Linked DNA regions of Chitinophaga caseinilytica. The protein of the gene in region 1 interacts with the protein of each later gene in a pairwise test. Links are inferred from orthologs where the notes say so. Each region holds a gene or a part of one and is shown in the gene's direction. Other genes may lie near its edges. The genes, in order: eno and WJU22_RS15440.

What was found.
Region 2: the proteins of eno (region 1) and WJU22_RS15440 interact in binary tests that used the Escherichia coli proteins (3 or more experiments, as listed by UniProt). The link is inferred for Chitinophaga caseinilytica from one-to-one orthologs.

Annotation. Positions count from the first base shown.
Region 1 is NZ_CP150096.1:1,735,678-1,746,617, reverse strand. Bases 4,927-7,741 are described here. They hold eno (phosphopyruvate hydratase), read left to right. Parts: upstream 4,927-5,595; coding sequence 5,596-6,888; downstream 6,889-7,741. Other genes in these bases: nth (endonuclease III), read left to right, coding at 7,707-7,741; WJU22_RS07455 (hypothetical protein), read left to right, coding at 7,544-7,687; WJU22_RS07460 (FtsB family cell division protein), read left to right, coding at 6,980-7,306; gldA (gliding motility-associated ABC transporter ATP-binding subunit GldA), read left to right, coding at 4,927-5,543. Also shown: WJU22_RS07490 (ABC transporter permease), read right to left, coding at 1-755; WJU22_RS07485 (OmpA family protein), read right to left, coding at 818-2,584; WJU22_RS07480 (hypothetical protein), read right to left, coding at 2,647-3,633; WJU22_RS07475 (hypothetical protein), read right to left, coding at 3,648-4,310; more of gldA, read left to right, coding at 4,641-4,926; more of nth, read left to right, coding at 7,742-8,351; WJU22_RS07445 (nucleoside permease), read left to right, coding at 8,423-9,610; WJU22_RS07440 (Gfo/Idh/MocA family oxidoreductase), read left to right, coding at 9,637-10,827; WJU22_RS07435 (DUF6134 family protein), read right to left, coding at 10,923-10,940. UniProt on the Escherichia coli protein: Catalyzes the reversible conversion of 2-phosphoglycerate (2-PG) into phosphoenolpyruvate (PEP). It is essential for the degradation of carbohydrates via glycolysis.
Region 2 is NZ_CP150096.1:3,775,035-3,786,117, reverse strand. What follows is about bases 5,214-8,171. They hold WJU22_RS15440 (ribulose-phosphate 3-epimerase), read left to right. Parts: upstream 5,214-6,428; coding sequence 6,429-6,914; downstream 6,915-8,171. Other genes in these bases: WJU22_RS15430 (PAS domain-containing protein), read right to left, coding at 7,295-8,171; WJU22_RS15435 (response regulator), read right to left, coding at 6,895-7,287; WJU22_RS15445 (hypothetical protein), read left to right, coding at 6,238-6,432; WJU22_RS15450 (tetratricopeptide repeat protein), read left to right, coding at 5,392-6,207; thrC (threonine synthase), read left to right, coding at 5,214-5,367. Outside these bases: WJU22_RS15475 (hypothetical protein), read right to left, coding at 1-150; thrA (bifunctional aspartate kinase/homoserine dehydrogenase I), read left to right, coding at 640-3,081; WJU22_RS15465 (hypothetical protein), read left to right, coding at 3,082-3,282; WJU22_RS15460 (homoserine kinase), read left to right, coding at 3,279-4,052; more of thrC, read left to right, coding at 4,039-5,213; more of WJU22_RS15430, read right to left, coding at 8,172-9,904; purE (5-(carboxyamino)imidazole ribonucleotide mutase), read left to right, coding at 10,119-10,574; WJU22_RS15420 (PhoH family protein), read left to right, coding at 10,679-11,083. UniProt on the Escherichia coli protein: Catalyzes the reversible epimerization of D-ribulose 5-phosphate to D-xylulose 5-phosphate.

The DNA of each region.
Region 1 (10,940 bases):
AATAACCAGTGGCGGAAAAGCCCCAGTATGTAATCGAATGCCATCCCGATCAGGAAGATGATCACCAGCAGCCCGAACACCACATCCAGCTGAACGTATTTATTCGCTTTGATCAGCATCACGCCCAGCCCCCCTTCGCTCATACTCAAACCTTCTACAGACGTGATCATCAGCCAGGCGATGGCGAAGTTCTGCCGCATCACTTCAAATACCTGGTCCAGCCGCCCCACGATGATCACTTCCCAGAGCGTTTGCCAACTGTTCATCCGCAGCGTTGTGCACAACTCGTATTCCTGTTTGTTGATCCCATCGATGACAGACAGCAGCGAGGTCACGAAAAACGGTACGATCCCGAAAATCAGCAGGCTGATCTTCAACTGATGCCCGTTCTGCGTGAGGAGCGTGAACAGGAAGATGAGCCCCGTGAGCGTGAGGTACCGGCATTTGATGACGAACCTGGCCAGCGGCTGGAAAAACGGGACGATCGATAAATAACTGATCACCAGGGCGATGAGGATCGAAATCGTCATACCCTTGACCGTCAGCACCAGGCTGGCGAACAGGTTGTCGATGAAATCGGGCATGACGAAAATCCGGCCGATAGCGGAAACCACCTTATCCGGCGTGGGGATGAGCCCTCCGCCCGACAGTTGCCACGCTGCCAGCGCCACCACCGCTTCGGCTACGATGAGGATCACCATGGTCCGCGGGTTGATGCTGCGAAGTGGTTCGAATATGTTTTTAAGCTTGTTCAATACGAAATGTTTTGGAGGATGAAAATCCCCGGGCCGGCAAGCCCGCCCGGGGAAATGGTCCGTTAGTTACCCAGCACGATCTGCACGCGGCGGTTCTTCGCGCGGCCTTCGGCGGTAGCGTTGGTGGTTTCCGGTTTGGACGCACCGAAGCCTTTGGATTCCAGCCTGTTGGCCGCGAGCCCCTTGGCCTGGAGGTATGCCACTACGGAAGCGGCGCGCTCGTTAGACAGCTTCAGGTTGGCTTCGTCGTTGCCCACATTGTCGGTATGGCCATACACGCCCAGCTTCAGCCCCTCCGCCACTACGGCGCTTTTCAGGATATCGTCGAGCACGGCGTAAGATTCCGGGCGGATCACGGCGCTACCGGTCTCGAACTGCACTTGTACCGATTTGGACGACACTTCCTTCGTGATCGCGTCCGCATATTCTACTTTGATCGCCGCGCCGGTCAGCAGTTCGGGATGGTTGCTCACCACGCTGGCGAGGAACGATTTGTCGACCACCTTGTTGTACACCGGGTACGCAGGCACCAGCTCGGGGTACATTTTCACGAGGATGTCGCCGAATGTGCCGTACACGATCTTGTAACGGTCGAGCTTATCGTCTCCCAGGCCGAACATGTTGGCGGCGTCTGCGAGGTTATAGGCCATAGACCCGCCGAGGTGCAGCTTCGTGCCCTGCGCGTCGTTCTCTTCGGTGCCGTTATAATACTTCAGCCAGTAAGCACCGTCCTGCTCGTTGTACACCTTGGCGGATACGTCGGCAGCGAAAGCCTTGGCATCGTTGAAGGAGCGCACCTGATCGCCGGCCTGCGCCAGCGCCATGATGAGGTTCTCGATGTCTGTACGGTGGTCGTTCGCGAATTTCTTGATGGTGATGGTGATGTTCGGCATCTGTGCGGCATACTCACGGGTGGTGGCGATGTTGATCAAGCCACCTTTTTTCTGCGCGATGTTCACGTCACCCGGCGTCCAGGTGGCAACACCGTCTACGCCCACCGTCGTGTCTTTGGCTACTTTCTTGCCGTTCTCCACGAACTTGCGCGTTTCGCTGTACCCGGCGATGTATTTGTTGGCCGCGTCGAGGAAGTCGTTGGCAGCGATGAGGTTGATGGCGTTCCGGTCGAACGAAGTTTCGTCGGGGTTCACGCGGATGCCGTTGTCGCCCGCCCATTTCACGAGGATGTTCATGTCGCCGTCGCGGAGCACGCAGGCCACGGTTTTACCGATAGCCGCTTTGGGATTGAGTTTCCATTCGGCGGGGCCCATCAGTTTGTCTTCACCGTAGCTTTTACCCATGGAGTAAAAGGCGATGGGCTGATATTCGGGACCGAGGGGCTCGAGCTCCTTTGCCAGCGCGGCAAAGAACATCGGCATACCATCACCCATGAACGACGCGAAAACGCCGGGAGTGTTGGGGTCGGACTTGTAATCCTGCGCAAACTTCACCATATCGGCGATGGATTTGTTACAATCGTCTTGCCGGATGACGTCCACTTCCAGTTTCGCTTTATCGATCAGGGAATTTTTCGTCGTTTTGGGGCCGCCGTTGGCATACATGAGCGCAAACTGCGAGTTCCACGCCATGATCTTCCACTGGATGCGGGTACCGCCGTTGCCGGACACTTCGGTCGAAGGCAGCTCCAGCTTGGCCGCGTTGCCGCTGAGCGATGCTTCGGGTGCATCGGGGAGGTTCACTTTACCGATTTCGGTAGCGGCTTTCGCTTCCTGGGGGCGCTTGTCCCACCAGAATACTTTACCGGCGTACAGACCGCCGAGGAGAATAAGGATACCTAATACTTTACCACCAGGTTTTACTTTAATTGCCATTGTAGGGATGTTTTAAGTTGTTTGATGTTTGTACGGAAATATGAATGGTTACTTGCCAAGGGTTAACTCAGCAGATTATTGTAGTTGTCGTTGGGAACGGTGCCGGGCGTGCGCGGCGCGTTGGAAGGCTCCCAGCGCTGCACGTCGAGGCGGAATTCCTTGTCCGGGTCGAAAGACTCCAGCATTTGCAGGCCCTGCAGCTCGTAGGTAGCGTTGTCCAGGTCGATCGAGCGCATGAAATCTGTCGAGTAGTTGATCGCTTTTTTCATGCTGGACAGTTTGGTGGCGATGTCTTCCTTCAGATATTCCATCGACTGTTCCACCAGCAGTTTCTTTTCCGGGTCGCCGTTAAAGATCTTGAGGGCAGACGTGAGGGCTTTGTTGCCGGACGACACTGATTTGTAGAGGTCCTTTTTCAGCTCGAGCTCATTGCGCGCATCTTCGATCATATACCCCGAGTTCTTGTGAACTTTGGTGAGGTAATCGCCGATTTTGGCGAGGTTGTCGCGGATGGGCGTGAGTTGCTGGATATATTCCTTGATCCGTGCGATGTGCCGGGTGGCGTTGCCCAGTTCCGGCAGCATGTTATTGCTCTGCGCGGCTTTGGCGCGGCTCATCAGCTGGGCCATGTCTTTTTCCTTTTCGTCGATCTTGAGGTCGATGCGTTCTTTCTGCGCGTCTACATCTACCGATTGTTTGTAGAGTTTCTCGCGTTGCTCTTCCATGTCGCCGATATAATCTTCCGCGATGAGGAAGGGGTCCAGCTCGATGACGATCCCTACGAGTTTCTTCATGAGCCACTCATAGAAGTAGAAGAAGGCGAGCCGGAGTTTGCGGTGGGTGACGCAATACAGGAACACGCCGAGGCACACGAGGGCGATGCCGAAGTTGAGGGTGCTCCAGACTACGGCGAGCAGGATGGGCATGATGAAATACGCTGCTGCGATCAGGATGCCGATGCCGATGATGACACCGAACTTGCCGCCTGGCCGGTTCCAGTACGATTTCAGTTTGTCGTTTCCCTGTTGCGGGAAGTAGTTTGTTTCCATGTTTGGTTAGCTGGTTAAAGGGAGGTTTGGATTTTTTGGATGTCTGACTGGATTTTCGTGATCATGGCCTGGCAGGCGACGTCGTACCCCTGCCTGTTGGCGGAGATTTTCTGTTCCTGTTCGGCGACTTGTGCCTGGAGCGTCTTCATGCCGGTCTGTGCTTTGGTGATGTCTTCCGTGAGCCGTTGGATTTGGGCGGAGTGTTCGGCGATCTGTTTTTCGAGATCGGCGATTTCCTGCTTACGGCCTTCGACTTCGCGGGAGGCTTTGTCTTCGGCGGCTTTAAGGAATTCCGCGCGGTCTTTTTCCACGAGGGCCTGGTATTGCCCGGCGGTTTCGAGGAGTTTGTCGCGCGAGAGGCCCTGAATGCTCAGTGTGGCGAATACGGCGGCGATGCGCGCTTTTTCGTCGGGCACGTGAGCTTCCAGGGTTTCCATCATGCGCCAGAACTCGAAGTAATCGGGCCCGGGCAGGTTGGAGGATTCGAACAGCCGGGTGAAGTGCTGGTCGAATTTGTCCAGTTCCTCGGCGGAAATACCGGCTACAGCCTGTTTGGGGCTGGACAGGGGGAATTTTTGGGCAAGGGAGTCCCTAACGGGAGCGCCGCCCGGCTGCAAAGGTTCATTGGGTTCAAATTCCACGAAAAGACCCAATGCCTTCTTGAGAAAGTTCGACATTGACAGGTGATGGGTTTAAGAAAGTCGGCTGAATACCAATCTACACGAATGAGTGTAAATTTATATATTTAATTGAGAAGGTATGTCGCAGAAATTATATTCTACATCGGTTTGAATTGTAGACGTAAAGGTACACCAATTCTGTCATATGCAAAATTTTAGACCTGCTTAAAAATCTTTCTGGGTTTGATAAACAGCAATTTGGGAGGCTTCTTAACGAAAATCCGGAACCCCGGGGGCGGGTGGATTTGAAAATTTATAAGCCGTGGCGGGCGGGATTAGTGGTTAACTATTTTTTTTACGCTAATTTAGTCACCGCAAAAACGACGCATGTCAATCAACGTAACGGCGCTGCTGAAGCAGTATGGGGAGCAAAAAGCGGTGGACGGTATATCGTTCAGCCTGCAGAAGGGCGAGATCGTCGGGTTCCTCGGGCCCAACGGGGCCGGTAAATCCACCACCATGAAGATCATCACCGGTTACCTGCCGCCCACCGGCGGCTCGGCATCGGTATGCGGGTTCGACGTGGCCAGGGCGCCGCTGGAAGTCCGCCGTCGCGTGGGCTACCTCCCCGAAGCCAATCCCCTGTACCCGGACATGTACATCCGCGAGTTCCTGGAATTCGCGGCGGGCATGCACGGGCTGGGAAAGGGCGCTTCCGCGCGGATCGACGAAATGATCGGCCGCACGGGCCTCACGCCGGAGCGCCATAAGAAGATCGGCATGTTATCAAAAGGTTATAAACAGCGTGTAGGCCTGGCGCAGGCCCTGCTGCACGACCCGGAAGTCCTCATCCTGGACGAGCCCACTTCCGGCCTCGACCCCAACCAGCTGGCAGACATCCGCCAGCTCATCCGGGAACTGGGGGAGAACAAGACCGTCATGCTTTCCACCCACATCATGCAGGAAGTGGAAGCCCTGTGCAGCCGCGCCATCATCATTAATAAAGGTCATATCATCGCAGACGGGGCTATCAGCTCCCTCCGCCAGGGCGCCTCCGGATTCATCCAGGTGGCCTTCGCCGAGGAAACCGCCCCCGCAGATCTGGAAGCCCTCCCGGGCGTCCAAAAGGTAACCCCGGCCGAAGGGAACGCCTGGCGGCTATACACCGCAGACCCCGAAACCGTACGGAAAAACCTGCTGCAATTCGCTTTGATAAATAACCGGAACATCCTTTCTTTGCAGAGCAATTCGCTGTCGCTCGAAGACGTGTTCAGGGAACTGACAAACTAGTGGTAAAGAAAAGGTCACTTTTTCCAGCATTTAAACAATAAAAATTTTACCCATGAGTATCATTTCAGAGATCCATGCCAGACAGATTTTAGACAGCCGCGGTAACCCCACGGTGGAAGTAGACGTAACCACGGAAGACGGTCACCTCGGCCGCGCCGCCGTGCCCTCCGGCGCATCTACCGGGAAACACGAAGCCGTTGAACTGCGGGATGGCGACAAAGGAGCGTACATGGGCAAAGGTGTACTCAAAGCGGTAAAAAACGTCAATGAAGTGATCGCTGACGAACTGATCGGCTGGGATATCTCCGACCAGGCCGGCATCGACAAGCTCCTCATCGAGCTCGACGGTACCGAAAACAAAGCCAAACTGGGCGCCAACGCCACCCTGGCCGTTTCCATGGCCGTGGCAAAAGCCGCTGCAGAAGCTTACGGCCTCCCCCTCTTCCGCTACCTCGGCGGCGTAAACGGCACCACCCTGCCGCTGCCCCTCATGAATATCATCAACGGCGGCGTTCACGCCGATAACAAGATCGACTTCCAGGAGTTCATGATCATCCCCGTTGGCGCAGACACCTTCTCCGACGGCCTCCGTTGGGGCGTGGAAGTGTTCCACCACCTCAAATCCGTACTGAAAAAGAAAGGATACAGCACCAACGTTGGCGACGAAGGCGGTTTCGCCCCCGAAATCCAGTCGAACGAAGAAGCCATCGAAACCGTGCTCCAGGCCATCGAAGCCGCTGGCTACAAACCCGGCTCCCAGATCGCCATCGCCCTCGACGCCGCTTCCAGCGAAATGTACAACGAGGCAGACAACACCTACAAATTCTACAAATCCTCCCAGAAAATCATCTCCTCCGACGAAATGGTAGCCTTCTGGGCAGAATGGTGCAAAAAATACCCCATCGTTTCCATCGAAGACGGCATGGCCGAAGACGACTGGAACGGCTGGAAAAAACAAACCCAGGCTATCGGTGCCAACGTACAGCTGGTGGGCGACGATCTGTTCGTGACCAACGTTAAACGCCTGAAACAGGGTATCGACCAGGATATCGCCAACTCCATCCTGATCAAAGTGAACCAGATCGGTACCATCACCGAAACCATCAACGCCGTATCCATGGCGCAGAAAGCTGGTTACACCTCCATCATGAGCCACCGTTCCGGCGAAACCGAAGACACCACCATCGCCGACCTCGCCGTGGCCCTGAACTGCGGTCAGATCAAAACCGGTTCCGCTTCCCGCACAGACCGTATGGCCAAATACAACCAGCTCCTCCGCATCGAGGAACTGCTGGACAGCAGCGCCATTTATCCGAAAAATTCCATTAAATTTGGTAAGAAATAAATTTTCTTCCCACTGCGTTTAATTAGTGGTCAAATACAAATCATTCCGGGCACTGCACGTCAGTGCCCGGATTTTATAAAACAGTGTGATTATGGAAGAGACGAAGCAGAAATCAAAATTCAGGATCCCCGCATGGGCCCGCAACAAATACATCATCAGCTGTATCCTGTTCGGCGCCTGGCTCCTCTTCCTCGACCGTAATAACATCCTATACCAGTTCCAGCTCTACCGCGAAGTCAACCAGCTGGAAAATCAGAAAGACTTCTACCTCAAAGAGATCGAACAAGACCGTCAGAACCACCAGGACCTCTTTTCCAGCCCTTCTAAACTTGAAAAGTTCGCGCGTGAGCAATACCTGATGAAAAAAGACGATGAAGACGTATTCATTGTACCCACCCCTCCCAACGCCAAACGTTAACCGCCTGACTATCACACCCCTTCGTTTGTTAAAAACTTGCTAAATTCAAAAAAAAGCCATAGTTTAACAATACCGTCTAGCCATTCTCCGTTATAAATCTGTCGTCTGATTTTCGTGACCTGATGATTGTTTAATCCATTTAACAACTAGCAAACCATCAAACGCATGAGTAATTCTACCCTACCTTTTTCCGCCCGTCAAGGCGAATTAACCGATCCTTCTCAAAAAACCCTGCACATGCAAGAGCAAGAAATGAAGCGTGAGGAACAACAACTGCATCTGCAAACCATCCAGGCATTGGACAGTATTCAATACAGTCCCCGCCCCTCCACGATGGTAGCCATCTTCGATTACGCCCACGAAGCTGCCAAAGAGCGTTAGTTTTTAGTATTTTGCGGGCATGACGAAGAAAGAACGATTCCAATACGTAATCGATTATTTTGAACATCACGCGCCCGACGCTGAAACCGAACTGTTGTACGACAACCCGTATCAACTACTCGTTGCCGTTATCCTGTCTGCCCAATGTACAGACAAGCGGGTCAACATGACCACGCCCGCCATCTTCCAGCAGTACCCGGACATTCCGCATCTCGCCCAGGCTACGTTCGACGATCTTTTCCCCCTCATCCGGAGCATCAGCTATCCCAATAACAAGACGAAACACCTCATCGGCATGGCCAATATGGTGATGGACGATTTCAACGGCGAAATCCCGTCTACCGTGCCCGAGCTGGTGAAACTCCCCGGAGTAGGCCGCAAAACCGCCAACGTGATCACCAGCGTCATCTACCAGCAGCCGAACATGGCGGTAGACACCCACGTTTTCCGCGTGTCTGCCCGCCTGGGCCTCACCACCAACGCCAAAACCCCGCTCCAGACCGAACAACAGCTCCTCAAATACATCCCGGAAGATAAAGTGCACATCGCCCACCACTGGCTCATCCTCCACGGCCGGTACATCTGCATCGCCCGAAACCCCAAATGCGGGGAGTGCGGGTTGCGGAAAGTGTGCAAATATTATCAACAACTGATGAAATCCTAAAAAATAGGAATACCAGGAGTTCTGTTTTTCACTATATTGGAGAAATTAAAAAAATTTAAAAATTCCACACGGTGAAATCCAGCAAGTCCCTCCAACTATCATTCATGATGTTCCTCCAGTACTTTATCTGGGGAGCATGGTACGTATCCATGAACAGTTACATGGCTACCCACCTTCAGTCTACCGGCCAGCAGATCAGTTACGCCTATATGGCGCTGGCCATCGCCACCATGATCTCTCCCGTGTTCGTGGGGATGGTGGCCGACAAGTATTTTTCCGCACAAAAGATCATGGGCGTGCTGCACCTCGTAGGTGCCGGCACGTTGCTCCTGGCCACTACCACCACGAATAACACCGTTTTCATCGGCATCGTGCTGTTTTACTCCTTATTATATATGCCGACCATTGCACTGAGCAACTCGGTGGCGTTCACGCAGATGCAGGACCCTACGAAGCAGTTCCCCTTCATCCGTATGTTCGGCACCGTAGGCTGGATCCTTTCCGGAATCCTTATCAGCAACCTGGAAGTGGAGAAAACGCATTTCATTTTCATCATCGCCGCCGCCGCATCCACGCTGCTGGGGCTGTATAGCTTCACGCTACCCAATACGCCGCCGCCTGCGAAAGATACCGCCATGACGGCATCGCAGGCATTGGGGGCCGATGCGCTCGTACTGTTCAAAGACCGGTCGTACGCCGTGTTCTTCATCGCCGCGGTGCTCATCTGCATCCCGCTGAGCTTCTATTACGGCTTCGCCAATCTCTTCCTCAATGAAGCCGGCATGGAAAATGCGGCCGGGAAAATGATTTACGGACAGATTTCCGAAGGGCTTTTCATCCTCGCCATTCCCTTTCTCCTGAACCGTATCGGCGTGAAGAAAATGCTGATCCTGGGGATGGGCGCATGGATCATCCGGTATATTTTCTTCGCCTATGGCGACAGCGGCGCCAACCTCTGGATGCTGTACACCGGCATCATCCTGCACGGCATTTGTTACGATTTCTTCTTCGTGACCGGGTATCTTTATACCGAAAAGAAAGCAGGGGAGAAAATCAAGTCCGCCGCACAGGGGCTCTTCACTTTCGCCACTTACGGCCTCGGCATGGTGATCGGGACGCTCTTTTCGGGCATGGTGGCCGACTATTATGCCGTCAACGGCGTGCGCAACTGGTCCAGCATCTGGATGGTGCCCGTATACATCGCCGCAGTGGTACTGCTGTACTTCATATTGGCGTTCCGCGACAGAAAAACAAACTGATATAAACGTATAAATCCAAGAAAACTATGGCGAAAATTGCAATGCTGGGGTCCGGGTTCATCGGACGGTTCTATGCAGATTCTTTACAGGGACAACGGAGCCGCGACAAGATCGTGAGCATCTATTCCCGCAGGGAAGAAAGCGCGAAGAAGTTCGCGGAAGACTATAATTGCGATCACTGGACTACCAACATGGAAGAAGCGATCAACCACCCGGATGTGGACATGGTCTGCATCTCGCTTCCCAACAACCTCCACGAAGCCGCTGTACTGGCCTGCTGCAAGGCCAAAAAGGCCGTGATGTGTACCAAGCCCCTGGGCCGCAATGCCGAAGAAGCACAACGCATGATGGAAGCCGTGGAAAAAGCCGGCATCTTCAACGGTTACCTGGAAGACCTCGTGTATACGCCCAAATTCCTCAAAGCGCTCCAGTCCGTTAAAGCCGGCGCGCTCGGTAAAATCCTCTGGGCCAAATCCCGCGAGACGCACCCTGGCCCCCACTCCGATTGGTTCTGGGATAAGGAACAGGCCGGCGGCGGATGTATGCTCGACCTCGGTTGCCATTGCGTGGAAATCGCGCGGAGCTTCATCGGCAAAGACATCAAGCCCGTGGAAGTAATGTGCTGGGCAGACACCCAGGTGAAACCCATCGACGCCGAAGACCATGCCATCGGCCTCGTGAAATACGAAAACGGCGCCATCGGTCAGTTCGAAGTGAGCTGGACCTTCCGCGGCGGCCTCGATCTCCGCGACGAGGTAATGGGCTCCGAGGGCACCATCTGGCTCAACAGCTTCCTCCGCACCGGGTTCGACATGTTCACCACCGGTAAAGGCGCCGATTACGTAGCCGAAAAAGCCGAAAGCAACTCCGGTTGGCTCTTCCCCGTGGGCGACGAGCTGAACGAACTGGGCTACAACCACATGTTTGCCGATATGTTCAACGCCGTGGAAGCCGGGAAAGCCCCGCAGGAAACGTTCTACGACGGGTACGTGGTAAACGCCATCCTCGACGCCGCCTATCGCTCCGCCGCATCCAAGCAGTGGGAGCCGGTGCAACTGCCCGTTTGGCGCGGACAGGAAGGCGTGAAGAAGGAAAAGGCGCTCACCAGCTACAATGAGCAATTCTACCTCATCAAGGAAGAAATGACGCACTTCGGCAGCCAGAAACTCATCCTGAAAGACAAAAAAACCGGCGAGATCATCGAAAAGGTGCTCTGATCCGGCTGACTCGAGATAAAAAAAGCCGTCCCGGAATGCCGGGGCGGCTTTTTGTTTATAAAATGGTCAGTTCATTGCAGCTTGCCGGCATCCGATCAGCGCAGTACGAACCG
Region 2 (11,083 bases), 2.0 Mb from region 1 along the record:
TACCAAAGATATGATGGGGAGAAAAAATAAAATCAGCATCGGGTCGTTGCCGGAAACCGCCGCGCTGAAGGTCACTATTTGAAATAAGACGGGAACACCGATAAAAAGTGCAAATAATTGCCAATGCTTGAGGTACAGAATTTTTTTCATTCTTTAATTGTTATCCAGGTATAGAAATGTACGGACTGGTATCCGGCAAGGGGTAAATATACAGCAGGATATTCTAATAATTCGCCCACTCAGTTTATACTTGGGCGCATTCCGGAATCGCATTTAGTCATCTATTTGTCATTAAACATACATCCAGCCACCAACCTGCACTCCAGCTATATTACTGCGCATCTGGCAGGCATGCATCCTTTAGAAATTTTCTAAATCTCGCCAAACTGTTTGCATTTTTCAGCAGAATTAATAACCTTTGTCTTATCAACGTCATAAGTTAATAGTGCATTACTCCAGCTCACATATTATCCGTATTGCTTCCCACTCCACCGGAGCAGCGGGCACTATTATCACAACCACAACCATTACAACCCCATCCCGGGGTTAATTTTCACATATCGTCCACCGACCGGGCTTCTCCGGTTCCCAGCAAGCGGGGTGTTTCCCCTTCCGTTTCCTCATTCATCTTGATTCAACATGCAGGTCCTAAAATTCGGCGGCACCTCCGTAGGCAGCGCCCAAGCTATCAGCCAGGTATGCGATATACTAGCCCGTTATAAACGTAAAAGCGTCATGGCCGTAGTCGTATCCGCCATGAGCGGCACCACCGACAAACTCATCCGCTGCGGACATCTCGCCGCGGTCGGCAACGAACAATACCGCGACGTGCTCCGCGAAATCGAACAGCTCCACCTCGACACCGTCCGCAACCTCTTCCCCATCACCGCGCAAAGCGGCCACCTCAGCCAGGTAAAGAAACAGCTCAATCAGCTGGAAGCCTTGCTGGACGGAATTTTCCAGGTCGGGGAAATGTCGGACCGGTGCCGGGACAAAGTCATGAGCTACGGCGAGCTCCTCTCCTCCTGGATGCTGGCCGAAAAACTGCGGCTCGAAGGCCTGAACGCAGCCTGGAAAGACAGCCGCGATCTCATCCTCACCGACAATCATTTCGGCAGCGCGCTCGTCAATTTCGACGCCACCGATCATAATATCACTACTTTCTTCCACCAGCAGCAGGCAGAAATCGTCATCTTCCCCGGTTTCATCGCCTCTAACGCCGATAAAGACACCACCACGCTCGGGCGCGGCGGCTCCGACTACACCGCCGCCATCATCGCAGCGGCCATGGACGCCAGCGTGCTCGAAATCTGGACAGACGTCAGCGGTATGATGACCGCCGACCCGCGCATCGTTCCGCAGGCCATCGCCATCCCACGGATATCTTATGAAGAAGCGATGGAACTGTCGCACTTCGGCGCCAAAGTCATCTATCCGCCCACCATCCAGCCGGTGATGAACCGCAGGATCCCCATCCTCATCAAGAATACTTTCGAGCCCGGGGCCGGCGGCACCCTCATCCAGGACAACGGCGAAAAACCTTACCCGGTAACCGGCATTTCCGGCATCAAGGGCATCGCGCTGCTCACGCTCGAAGGCAGCGGCATGGTGGGCATTCCCGGATTTTCGCGCCGCCTGTTCGACGCGCTGCTCCAGGAACGCGTGAACGTCATCCTCATCACCCAAAGCTCCAGCGAACACTCCATCACCGTGGGCATCAATGAAAGCGACATGCTCAAGGCAAAAGCGGCCGTAGACGGCGAGTTCGCGCAGGAAATCCATGACAAGCGCATCAATCCGCTGACGGTGGAGAAAGACCTTTGCATCGTGGCCGTTGTGGGCGACAATATGAAGAACCACCACGGTATGAGCGGCCGGCTCTTCGGCGCCCTGGGGCGCAATGCCATCAACGTGCGGGCCATCGCGCAGGGATCGACCGAAAAAAATATCTCCGCCGTGATCGGGAAAAACGACCTCCGCAAAGCACTCAACGTTATCCATGAAGTGTTCTTCGAATCGGACACCCGCCAACTGAACATCTTCGTAGCCGGCACCGGCAACGTTGGCGGAAAGCTGCTCGAGCAGCTCCAGCAGCAGGAATCCTACCTCCGCAGCGAGCTCGGTGTGCAGGTGCGCATCATCGCCCTGGCCAACAGCCGCAACATGCATTTCTCCGAAAGCGGCATTCCGCTGGGGAACTGGAAAGACGAACTGAAAAACGGCGAGCCCATGGACCTCGCCGCCTTCGCCGCCCGCATCCCGCAGATGAACCTCCGCAACAGCGTGTTCGTCGACAATACCGCCAGCGAAGCCGTTGCAGGGCTTTACGCTAACTTCCTGCAGCACGGCATTTCGGTGGTAACCTGTAACAAGATCGCGTGCTCGTCGGAATATGCTTCGTATAAACAATTGAAAGACCTGGCCCGCAAGTACAACGCTTCCTTCCTCTTCGAAACCAACGTGGGCGCGGGGCTCCCGGTCATCAATACCCTCAACGACCTCGTGCGCAGCGGCGACAAAGTGCAAACCATCGAAGCCGTGCTGAGTGGCAGCCTGAACTTCGTGTTCAACAATTTCGTGAACGGCGCCAGCTTCCGGCAAGTGGTGAAAGCCGCGCAGGACGAAGGTTACACCGAGCCCGATCCCCGTATCGACCTCAGCGGGAAAGACGTGATGCGCAAAATCCTCATCCTGGCCCGCGAAAGCGGCGCGGTATTGGAAATGGACGATATCGACAACCATTCCTTCCTGCCGGATGCCTGCCTCAACGCAGCCGATGTTCCGGCCTTCTTCGAGCAGCTCGATACCTGCGCGCCGCACTTCGGACAACTGCTGAAAAACGCGGCAGACAAGGGCGAGCGGCTGAAGTTCGTGGCGCGCTACCATATGGGGAAGGCTTCCGTGGGATTGCAGTCCGTAGGCCCGCAGCACCCGTTTTATCAGCTGGAAGGAAAAGACAACATCGTGCTGTTCACCACCCAGCGTTATGCCGCGCAACCGCTGATCGTGAAAGGCGCGGGCGCCGGGGCCGATGTAACGGCTTCGGGCATATTTGCAGACATTATCAGAACCGTTCGTTAAATGAAAGATATGAACCAGGAAAACAAGCCATCCGTTACGGTATTTGCCCCGGCCACCGTAGCCAACGTCGCCTGCGGGTTCGACGTGATCGGGCTGGCGCTGGAAAGCACCGGCGATGAAATGGACATCCGCCTGTCTGACACGCCCGGCGTGCGCATCACTTCCATCGAAGGCGCGAAGCTCCCCTGGAAGCGTCGTTGAACGTAGCGGGCGTGGCTTTGCAGGCGCTGCTGCAGGAATACGGCAAACCGGAAGTGGGCATGGAGATCGCCATCCGCAAAAACATCCATCCCGGCAGCGGTATCGGTTCCAGCGCAGCAAGCGCGGCCGGTGCCGTGGCGGGCGCGAATATGCTGCTCAACGATCATTTTTCCTCCGACGCGCTGATCCGTTTTGCGATGGAAGGCGAGCGCCTCGCCTGCGGCACGCCGCATGCCGACAACGTGGCCCCGGCCATCCTGGGCGGTTTCACGCTCGTGCGGAGCTATCAGCCGCTGGACGTGATCGCCCTGCACACGCCGGCCGACCTCTGGGTGACGGTGATCCATCCCCAGATCGAGGTGCGGACGGCCGATGCGCGGGAGATCCTCAAACAGCAGGTGATGCTCAAAGACGCCATCCGCCAGTGGGGCAACGTAGGCGCGCTCGTAGCCGGGCTGTACCGCGAAGATTATGACCTCATCGCCCGCGCCCTGGAAGACGTCATCGTTGAGCCGATCCGCTCCATACTCATCCCCGCGTTCCACGACCTGAAGCTGCGCTGCCGCGAAGCGGGGGCCCTGGGCGGAGGGATTTCCGGCAGCGGCCCGTCCGTTTTCATGCTTTCCAAAGGGGAAGCCAACGCCCGCACCGTGGCCGCCATGATGGAATCCATCTACGCACCGCTCGGCGTCGACTATCACATTCACGTTTCCCGCATCAGTTCCACCGGCGTAAAAGCCATCAAAGCCCATCAACATGCAGTACTATAGCCTCCAGAACCACCAGCACCGCGTTTCCTTCCGCGAAGCCGTCATCCGCGGCCTGGCGCCCGACAAAGGGCTTTATTTCCCCGTTGAAATACCGCGGCTGGAGAAGGATTTCATCGAAAGGCTCGAAGAATACGATCCCCAATACATCGCCCGCAAGGTGATCCAGCCTTTCGTGGGCGCCGACATTCCCGTACAGGCGCTCACCCAGATCATCCGCGAAACGCTCACTTTCCCTTTCCCGCTCCGGGAAGTGGAAGACAACGTATATGCACTCGAGTTATTCCACGGGCCTACGCTGGCGTTCAAAGACGTGGGCGCCCGGTTCATGGCCGGATGCCTGGGGTATTTCCGGAAAGATGAAGAGAAGCCCGTCACCGTACTGGTAGCCACTTCCGGCGATACCGGCGGCGCCGTGGCCAGCGGGTTCTACGATGTGCCAGGTGTGGAAGTAGTGATCCTCTACCCTTCCGGCAAAGTCAGCGACCTCCAGGAAAAACAGCTCACCACCCTCGGCCGCAACATCCGCGCGCTGGAGATCAAAGGCACGTTCGACGATTGCCAGCGACTGGTGAAAATGGCTTTCCTCGACGAGGAACTGCAGGCCCGGAGGCCCCTCACGTCCGCTAACTCCATCAACGTAGCCAGGTGGCTGCCACAGATGTTTTATTACTTCATGGCGTACCGGAAAGTGAAACAGTGGAAGAAAGAACCCCTGATCTCCGTTCCCAGCGGTAATTTCGGCAACATCTGCGCCGGCATGATGGCCGCTGCGATGGGGCTTCCCATCCCCCATTTCATCGCCTCCACCAACGTGAACGACACCGTGCCGCGATTCATGGAGAACGGCAGATACGAGCCGCAACCCGCCACCGCCACACTATCTAACGCCATGGACGTGGCAGACCCCAGCAACTTCGTGCGCATCCTGCAGCTTTTCGCGCAGAACGACCGGGCGCTGAAAGCCCGTCTTTCCGCTTTCCGCTTCACCGACGAGCAGACCGTTGCCGCGATGGAAGACGTCTACGCCCGCCGCCGCTACCTCATGGACCCGCACGGCGCCGTAGGGTACCTGGGCCTGAAAAAATACATGGAAACGCACCCCGGCCACCTGGGTATTTTCCTGGAAACCGCGCACCCAGTGAAGTTCGCCAACACGATGCCCCCGGGCCTCGCAGACGCTATCCAGGCGCCGGAGCGGATTATGGTGCTCGATGGCATGCAGAAAGAAGCCGTACTGATGGATGCAGACTATAACAAAATGCGCGACTGGCTCCTGCAAACCGCGAAAGCCGCCGTTACGGAGGATGCGAAATAACAGGGATTTCTGTATGTTTGGGCGATGAACACCCGCCATTTACTTTGGGCGCTGCCGGCGCTGTTGTGCGCATGCGGCCAGCAGGCCGATCCCGGAAAACAGCAGCCGGCGCCCGCCGCAGATTCCCTCGCCGTCGCCATTCACAACATGCGGACCGACCTGGCCGTACAACCGAACGATCTGAACCTGCGCGTCTGGCTCGCCAACGCCCTCATCGAACATAACGAATTCGCCGCGGCAGACAGCCAGGCGGCCATCATCGCCCAGGCGCCCGGCAAACTGCCGCAGGCGCTGTATATCCGCGGATTGATCGCATTGCGGCAGCAAGACACCGTCAAATCCATCGAACTGCTGACTTCCGCCATCCACATCCGGCAGGATTCCAGCGAATATGAAGTGGTGATGCTCACGGCGGATATGATCGCCGCGCTCGGCAGCTATGAAAACGCCACGAACTATTACCGCCTTGCCGCCAGGATCGACTCCTCCTCTGCCGAAGCCCCGTTCCTCACCGGCGAGTGCCTGGAAAAAGCGGGAAAGATCCCCGAAGCCTGGGACGAGTTCAGCGAAGCCATCCGCCGCAACCCCGCCTACGCACCGGCCTACATCGCCATCGGCAACCTGCTGGCCGCGCAGGGCAACGCCAAAGACGCGCTCGTGTCTTACAACATGGCCGCAAAAGCCGATCCCACCAACGCAGACGCCTTCTACCGCCGCGGGAAAACCTTGCTGCAACTGGGGAACAAGGCCGCGGGGCTCGACGATCTCACCAAAGCCCTTTCCTTCCGGAAAAATTTCCCCGAAGCGCAACACCTGCTCGATTCGGCTAAAAATCTGTAGTATTGTACCTGCTTGAAAACTCGTAACGCCTTGGAAAAGAAAATACCGCTCATCGCCCCCAGCCTCCTCGCCGCTAATTTTCTCGAAATCGGGAAAGATGTGGAAATGATCAACGACAGCCACGCCGACTGGCTGCATCTCGACGTCATGGACGGCCGCTTCGTGCCCAACATCAGCTTTGGGCTGCCGGTGATTTCCGCCGTTACAAAAATCTCGAAAAAGTGAATGACGTGCACCTCATGATCGAGGAGCCGGAAAAATACGCGGAAGCTTTCGCAAAGGCCGGCGCAGATTACCTGACCGTCCACATCGAAGCCTGCCGCCACCTCCACCGCAACATCCAGCAGATCAAAGGGTTGGGCATGAAAGCCGGTGTAGCCCTTAACCCCCACACTTCCGTGGGCCAGCTGGAAAACATCATCACCGACCTCGACCTGGTGCTCATCATGAGCGTGAACCCCGGTTTCGGCGGCCAGCATTTCATCGAACAAACCTACATCAAGCTCCGCCAGGTGCGCGACCTCATCCGCAGAACGGGCTCCACCGCCCTCATCGAGGTAGACGGCGGCATCACCACGCAAAACGCGGCGCTCGTGGTCGAAGCGGGAGCAGACGTACTAGTAGCCGGCAACACGGTTTTCTCTTCAGCAAACCCTGCCGCCACCATCCGCGAGCTGAAACGCCCCGTTACGGTAACAATGCCATGATAATATCGTTGGTCAAAGGCTTGGTAAGGTAGCCAGACACGAAGTCGAACTGGTCTACCCGCTGCCGGTCGCGCTCGTCGATAGAGGAAGTGAGCACATAAATCCGAATGTCTTTGGCGATCTGATGCCGGATCCCGGCATATACTTCGAGGAATTCCCACCCGTCCATAACAGGCATATTGAGGTCCAGCAGGATCAGGTCCGGCAGGGAAGCCTGGTCTGCGGTATTGACGCGGATATGGTCCAGCACATCCTGTGCGTCAGAGAATTTAGTGACTGCATCAGCGATCCTCAGTCTTTCCAGCATGATTTCAGTGATCTGCTGGTGAATGGGGTCATCGTCTACTATAAAGATCGAATGTAGCGGCTTCATAGAATTGCTATTCGGGCCTGAAGGTAATGATAAATTTCGTTCCTGCACCCAGGTTACTTTCGGCATGTATACTCCCACCCATCGCTTCTATCTGCGTTTTCGTGATAAACAGGCCTATGCCCTTGGCGTCTTTATTTTTATGGAATGTCTTACGGAATCCGAACAATTTGGCGCCATACCGCTCCATATCGATCCCCATGCCGTTGTCTTCCGCCGTCAGCATAATGCCCCCATCCACTGCCCTACTCTTCAGATGCAGGCTGGGCTTGCGTTCCGGCGACCGGTACTTGATGGCGTTGGTGAGGAGGTTTTGCAGGATACTGTCCAGGTAGATGCGCGGATAATCGATATGGGGCGCTTCGGTGAAATCCGCCGTGAGCCGCATGCCGCTCGTTTCCATGTCTACCAGCAGGATATCCTTCACTTTCTGCAACCGGTCCGAAAAAGCCAGCGTTTCCCTTTCCACGTTCAGATCTTTCCGGATCTGCACGATCTCGATCAGGTCGTTGAGCGTTTCGTCGATATTTCGGATCACTTCGGCAAACATCCCCCGGTACATTTCCCGCTCCTGCTCATTCCCCGTTTCGTTCATGATCTGCATGAGCGCCTTCAGGTTGGCGATCGGCGCGCGGAGGTTGTGGGAAGTGATATGCGCGAAGTCTTCCAGCTGCTTGTTCTGGTTGACGAGGAATTTATTGAGGGAAGACAGCTGCTCGTTCGCTTTCCGCAATTCCCGCTGCATCTTTTTGCTGTCGGTAATATTGCGGGTAAAGATGGAAATGCTGCCGTCCTGCATGGGCGCCAGCAGGAATTCGTACCATTTATCGAGCTGCGGGAGGTAGTTCGAGAACGAAACGGGCGCCTGCGCCTCGATGCATTGCCGTACGCGGGCATGGAACGTAGACCCCACCAGCGAAGGGAACACTTCAAAAATATTGCGCCCTATCACCTTGCCATGGTCCACGATCTCCTGGGCCTTCCGGTTGATGAAGTTGACCTTCCCTTCCTTGTCCATCACGGCGTACCCCATATCGATGGTGTCGAAGAACAACCGCATGAGCTCGGCGTTCCGGGTGAGCTGGTTCCGGATGCGGAACTGCTCCGTCACGTCCTGGATCACCCCGTAAATCCGCACGATCCGCCCGTTGCGGTATTCCGGCTTCCCGATCACGCGGGCCTGCAGCGTGTTGTTGCGCGCCGTGATGATGGTCACCTGCAGATCGTACGCCTTCCCGCGGCTCATGCACGCGGCGATGGCCTGGTCCATCCGCGCGCGGGACTCGGGCTCGTAGAACGACAGGGCCTTTTCCACGTTGATGGTGGCATAGGGCGGCAGTTCGTGGATTTTATAGGTTTGTCCGCTCCACCGCAGGTGCCTGGAGGCCATGTCCATCTCCCAGCCACCGATCTTCCCGATCTCGCCCGTTTGCAGGAGCGATTCCTGGACTTTGGTGCTTTCCAGCTCCTGGCGCTTCTTTTCGGTGATGTCGTTCACCAGCGCCACCACGATCTGGTCTTTGTCTACGGGGTCTTCTACCGGGAACATGGTGAGGTCGAGGAAAATTTCCCGGTCGATCTTCCCGGCGCCGGTATGCACCTGGAACTCGAGTTTCTTCTCCAGCCGCACCACTTTCCCCCGTTGCAATACTTCCATGAAAAGCTGGTCGAGCTCGAAGAGCCGCGCGAAAGGGTCTTGCACGAGATTGCTGTCTGGCTGCTCTTCCAGGCCGGTGCTGGCGAAAAATTTGCGCTGCGTCTGGTTGACGCGACGGATAAACCCGAAGTTGTCGAATTGAATATACCCGACCGGCAGGTTCTCGACGATGGTGTGCAGGAGCCGTTCGCTCTTTTCGAGGCTGAGCACGGCCAGTTTCTTTTCGGTGATCTCGCTGAGGATGATGAAGAGGCACTCGATGTCGCCCTGGAGGTCGAGCACGGGAAAACCGGTCACTTCATAATACATCGGCTGGATGCGGGTCACGTTTTCATCGTGAAGCTCCTGGTATTTGAGCATCATTTCCCGTTTGACGGGCGCTTTATGTTGTTTTACTTCGTCGAGCAAGGCCGAAAGGCCGTTGCGGCGGTTGAAGGGATCGTCGAAAACGTTATAGGGCGCGGAGTTGGCGGCATGATTGGCGCCGAGGATGATGCGCTGGGCGCCGTTCATGTTGCGATGCCAACCTTCGGGCGTGAATTCCTGGAGGCCGACGGGGAGGTTTTCGAGGACGGACCGGAAGAAGCGTTCGTTTTCACGGGCTTCGGTTTCGGCCTGTATGTTGCGGATCACCATCATGACCTGGAATACCTCTTTGCGGTCGTTCAGCAGGGGGCTGCAGGAAACCTGGTAGCGGAGGGGCGGTTGGCCGTACTGCAGTTCGAAGGCCACGCGATGGCCGCCGAGGGCGCTGGCCCAGTGGTGCATGGAATGTTCGGCGATGCCGGGATGGAGGTCTGCCAGCCGGCGAAGACTATCTCCTGGCTGAAGGGCAAAGCCGAGGTGGCGGCGGCTTTCTTCGGAGAAAGCGCTGTTCACCGTTACCAGGCGCAATTGCGTGTCGAACACGGCTACGGGGTCTGGAAGGGCTTCGATCACCTGTGTCAGCAAAGGATCGATCATCGGGATGGACTGTTAGGCATAGGCTAGTTGATGCGCGAATGTAGTCAATATATTACACAAAATTAACTTATCAGTATGGGAATTAAGGGGAATGGAACGGATGTTGAAAATTTCACGGGGGCTGAAATGATTTGTTAAGTCATGATGATATATCTTTGACGCAGGAAACAAATAATCATTTTTTTACGTTAATTTATAGCAGATTAATACTCAAATGAAAGTTTTAATTATCATGGGCTCGGAAAGCGATAAGCCCGTAATGCAGGAATCTCAGAACCACTTACAGTTCTTTGGCATCGAAAACGAAATGGTTGTGGCTTCTGCCCACCGTAATCCCGACAAGGTTCGCGAGATCGTTGTGAACGCGCAATCCCAGGGTTACGGCGTGATTATTGCAGCAGCAGGTATGGCGGCGGCATTGCCCGGCGTAGTATCTGCCTATACTTCCCTCCCTGTACTGGGTGTTCCCCTGGACGGTGGTTTACCGGGCGGTATCGATGCGCTGTACTCCATTGTACAGATGCCCGCAGGCCTGCCCGTAGGCACCCTGGCCGTAGGTAAAGCCGGTGCGCGCAACGCGGCGGTACTCGCAGCACGCATCCTCGCTCTTGGCAACAAGCAAATCGCTGAACGCGTAGAAGCGTTCAAACAGAACGGATACCGGATCTGATCCAGTCTCTGAATAAAGAACGGCGGGCGCATCCCGTCCGCCGTTCTACCTCAAACGCACTGTTCAGATTCCGAAACTATGGACAAGATTAAATCGAACCGCACTTGACAGAATCCATCATTAACCTGGACAGCGTAAACCCGATCGAGTTTTTCGGGGTTAACAACGGAAAACTGGACTTACTAAAGAAAAAGTTCCCTCTACTGAAGATCCTCAGCCGCGGCACGCAGCTGAAATTGTCGGGCGCTCCTGAAGAAGTGGCCACCGCCCGCGAAAAGATCGGTCAGATCGTCAGCTACCTCGAGCGGAACGGCCACCTCAGCGAAAACTATTTTGAACAGATCCTCGGAGAGGAAGAAGGCTCCGGCATCGACCATTTCAAGGACCGCAATCCCAACGACGTGCTCGTTTTCGGCCCCAACGGCCGCACCGTGCGCGCCAAAACGGCCAACCAGAAGAAAATGGTGACCCTGGCAGACAAGAACGACATCGTGTTCGCCATCGGCCCC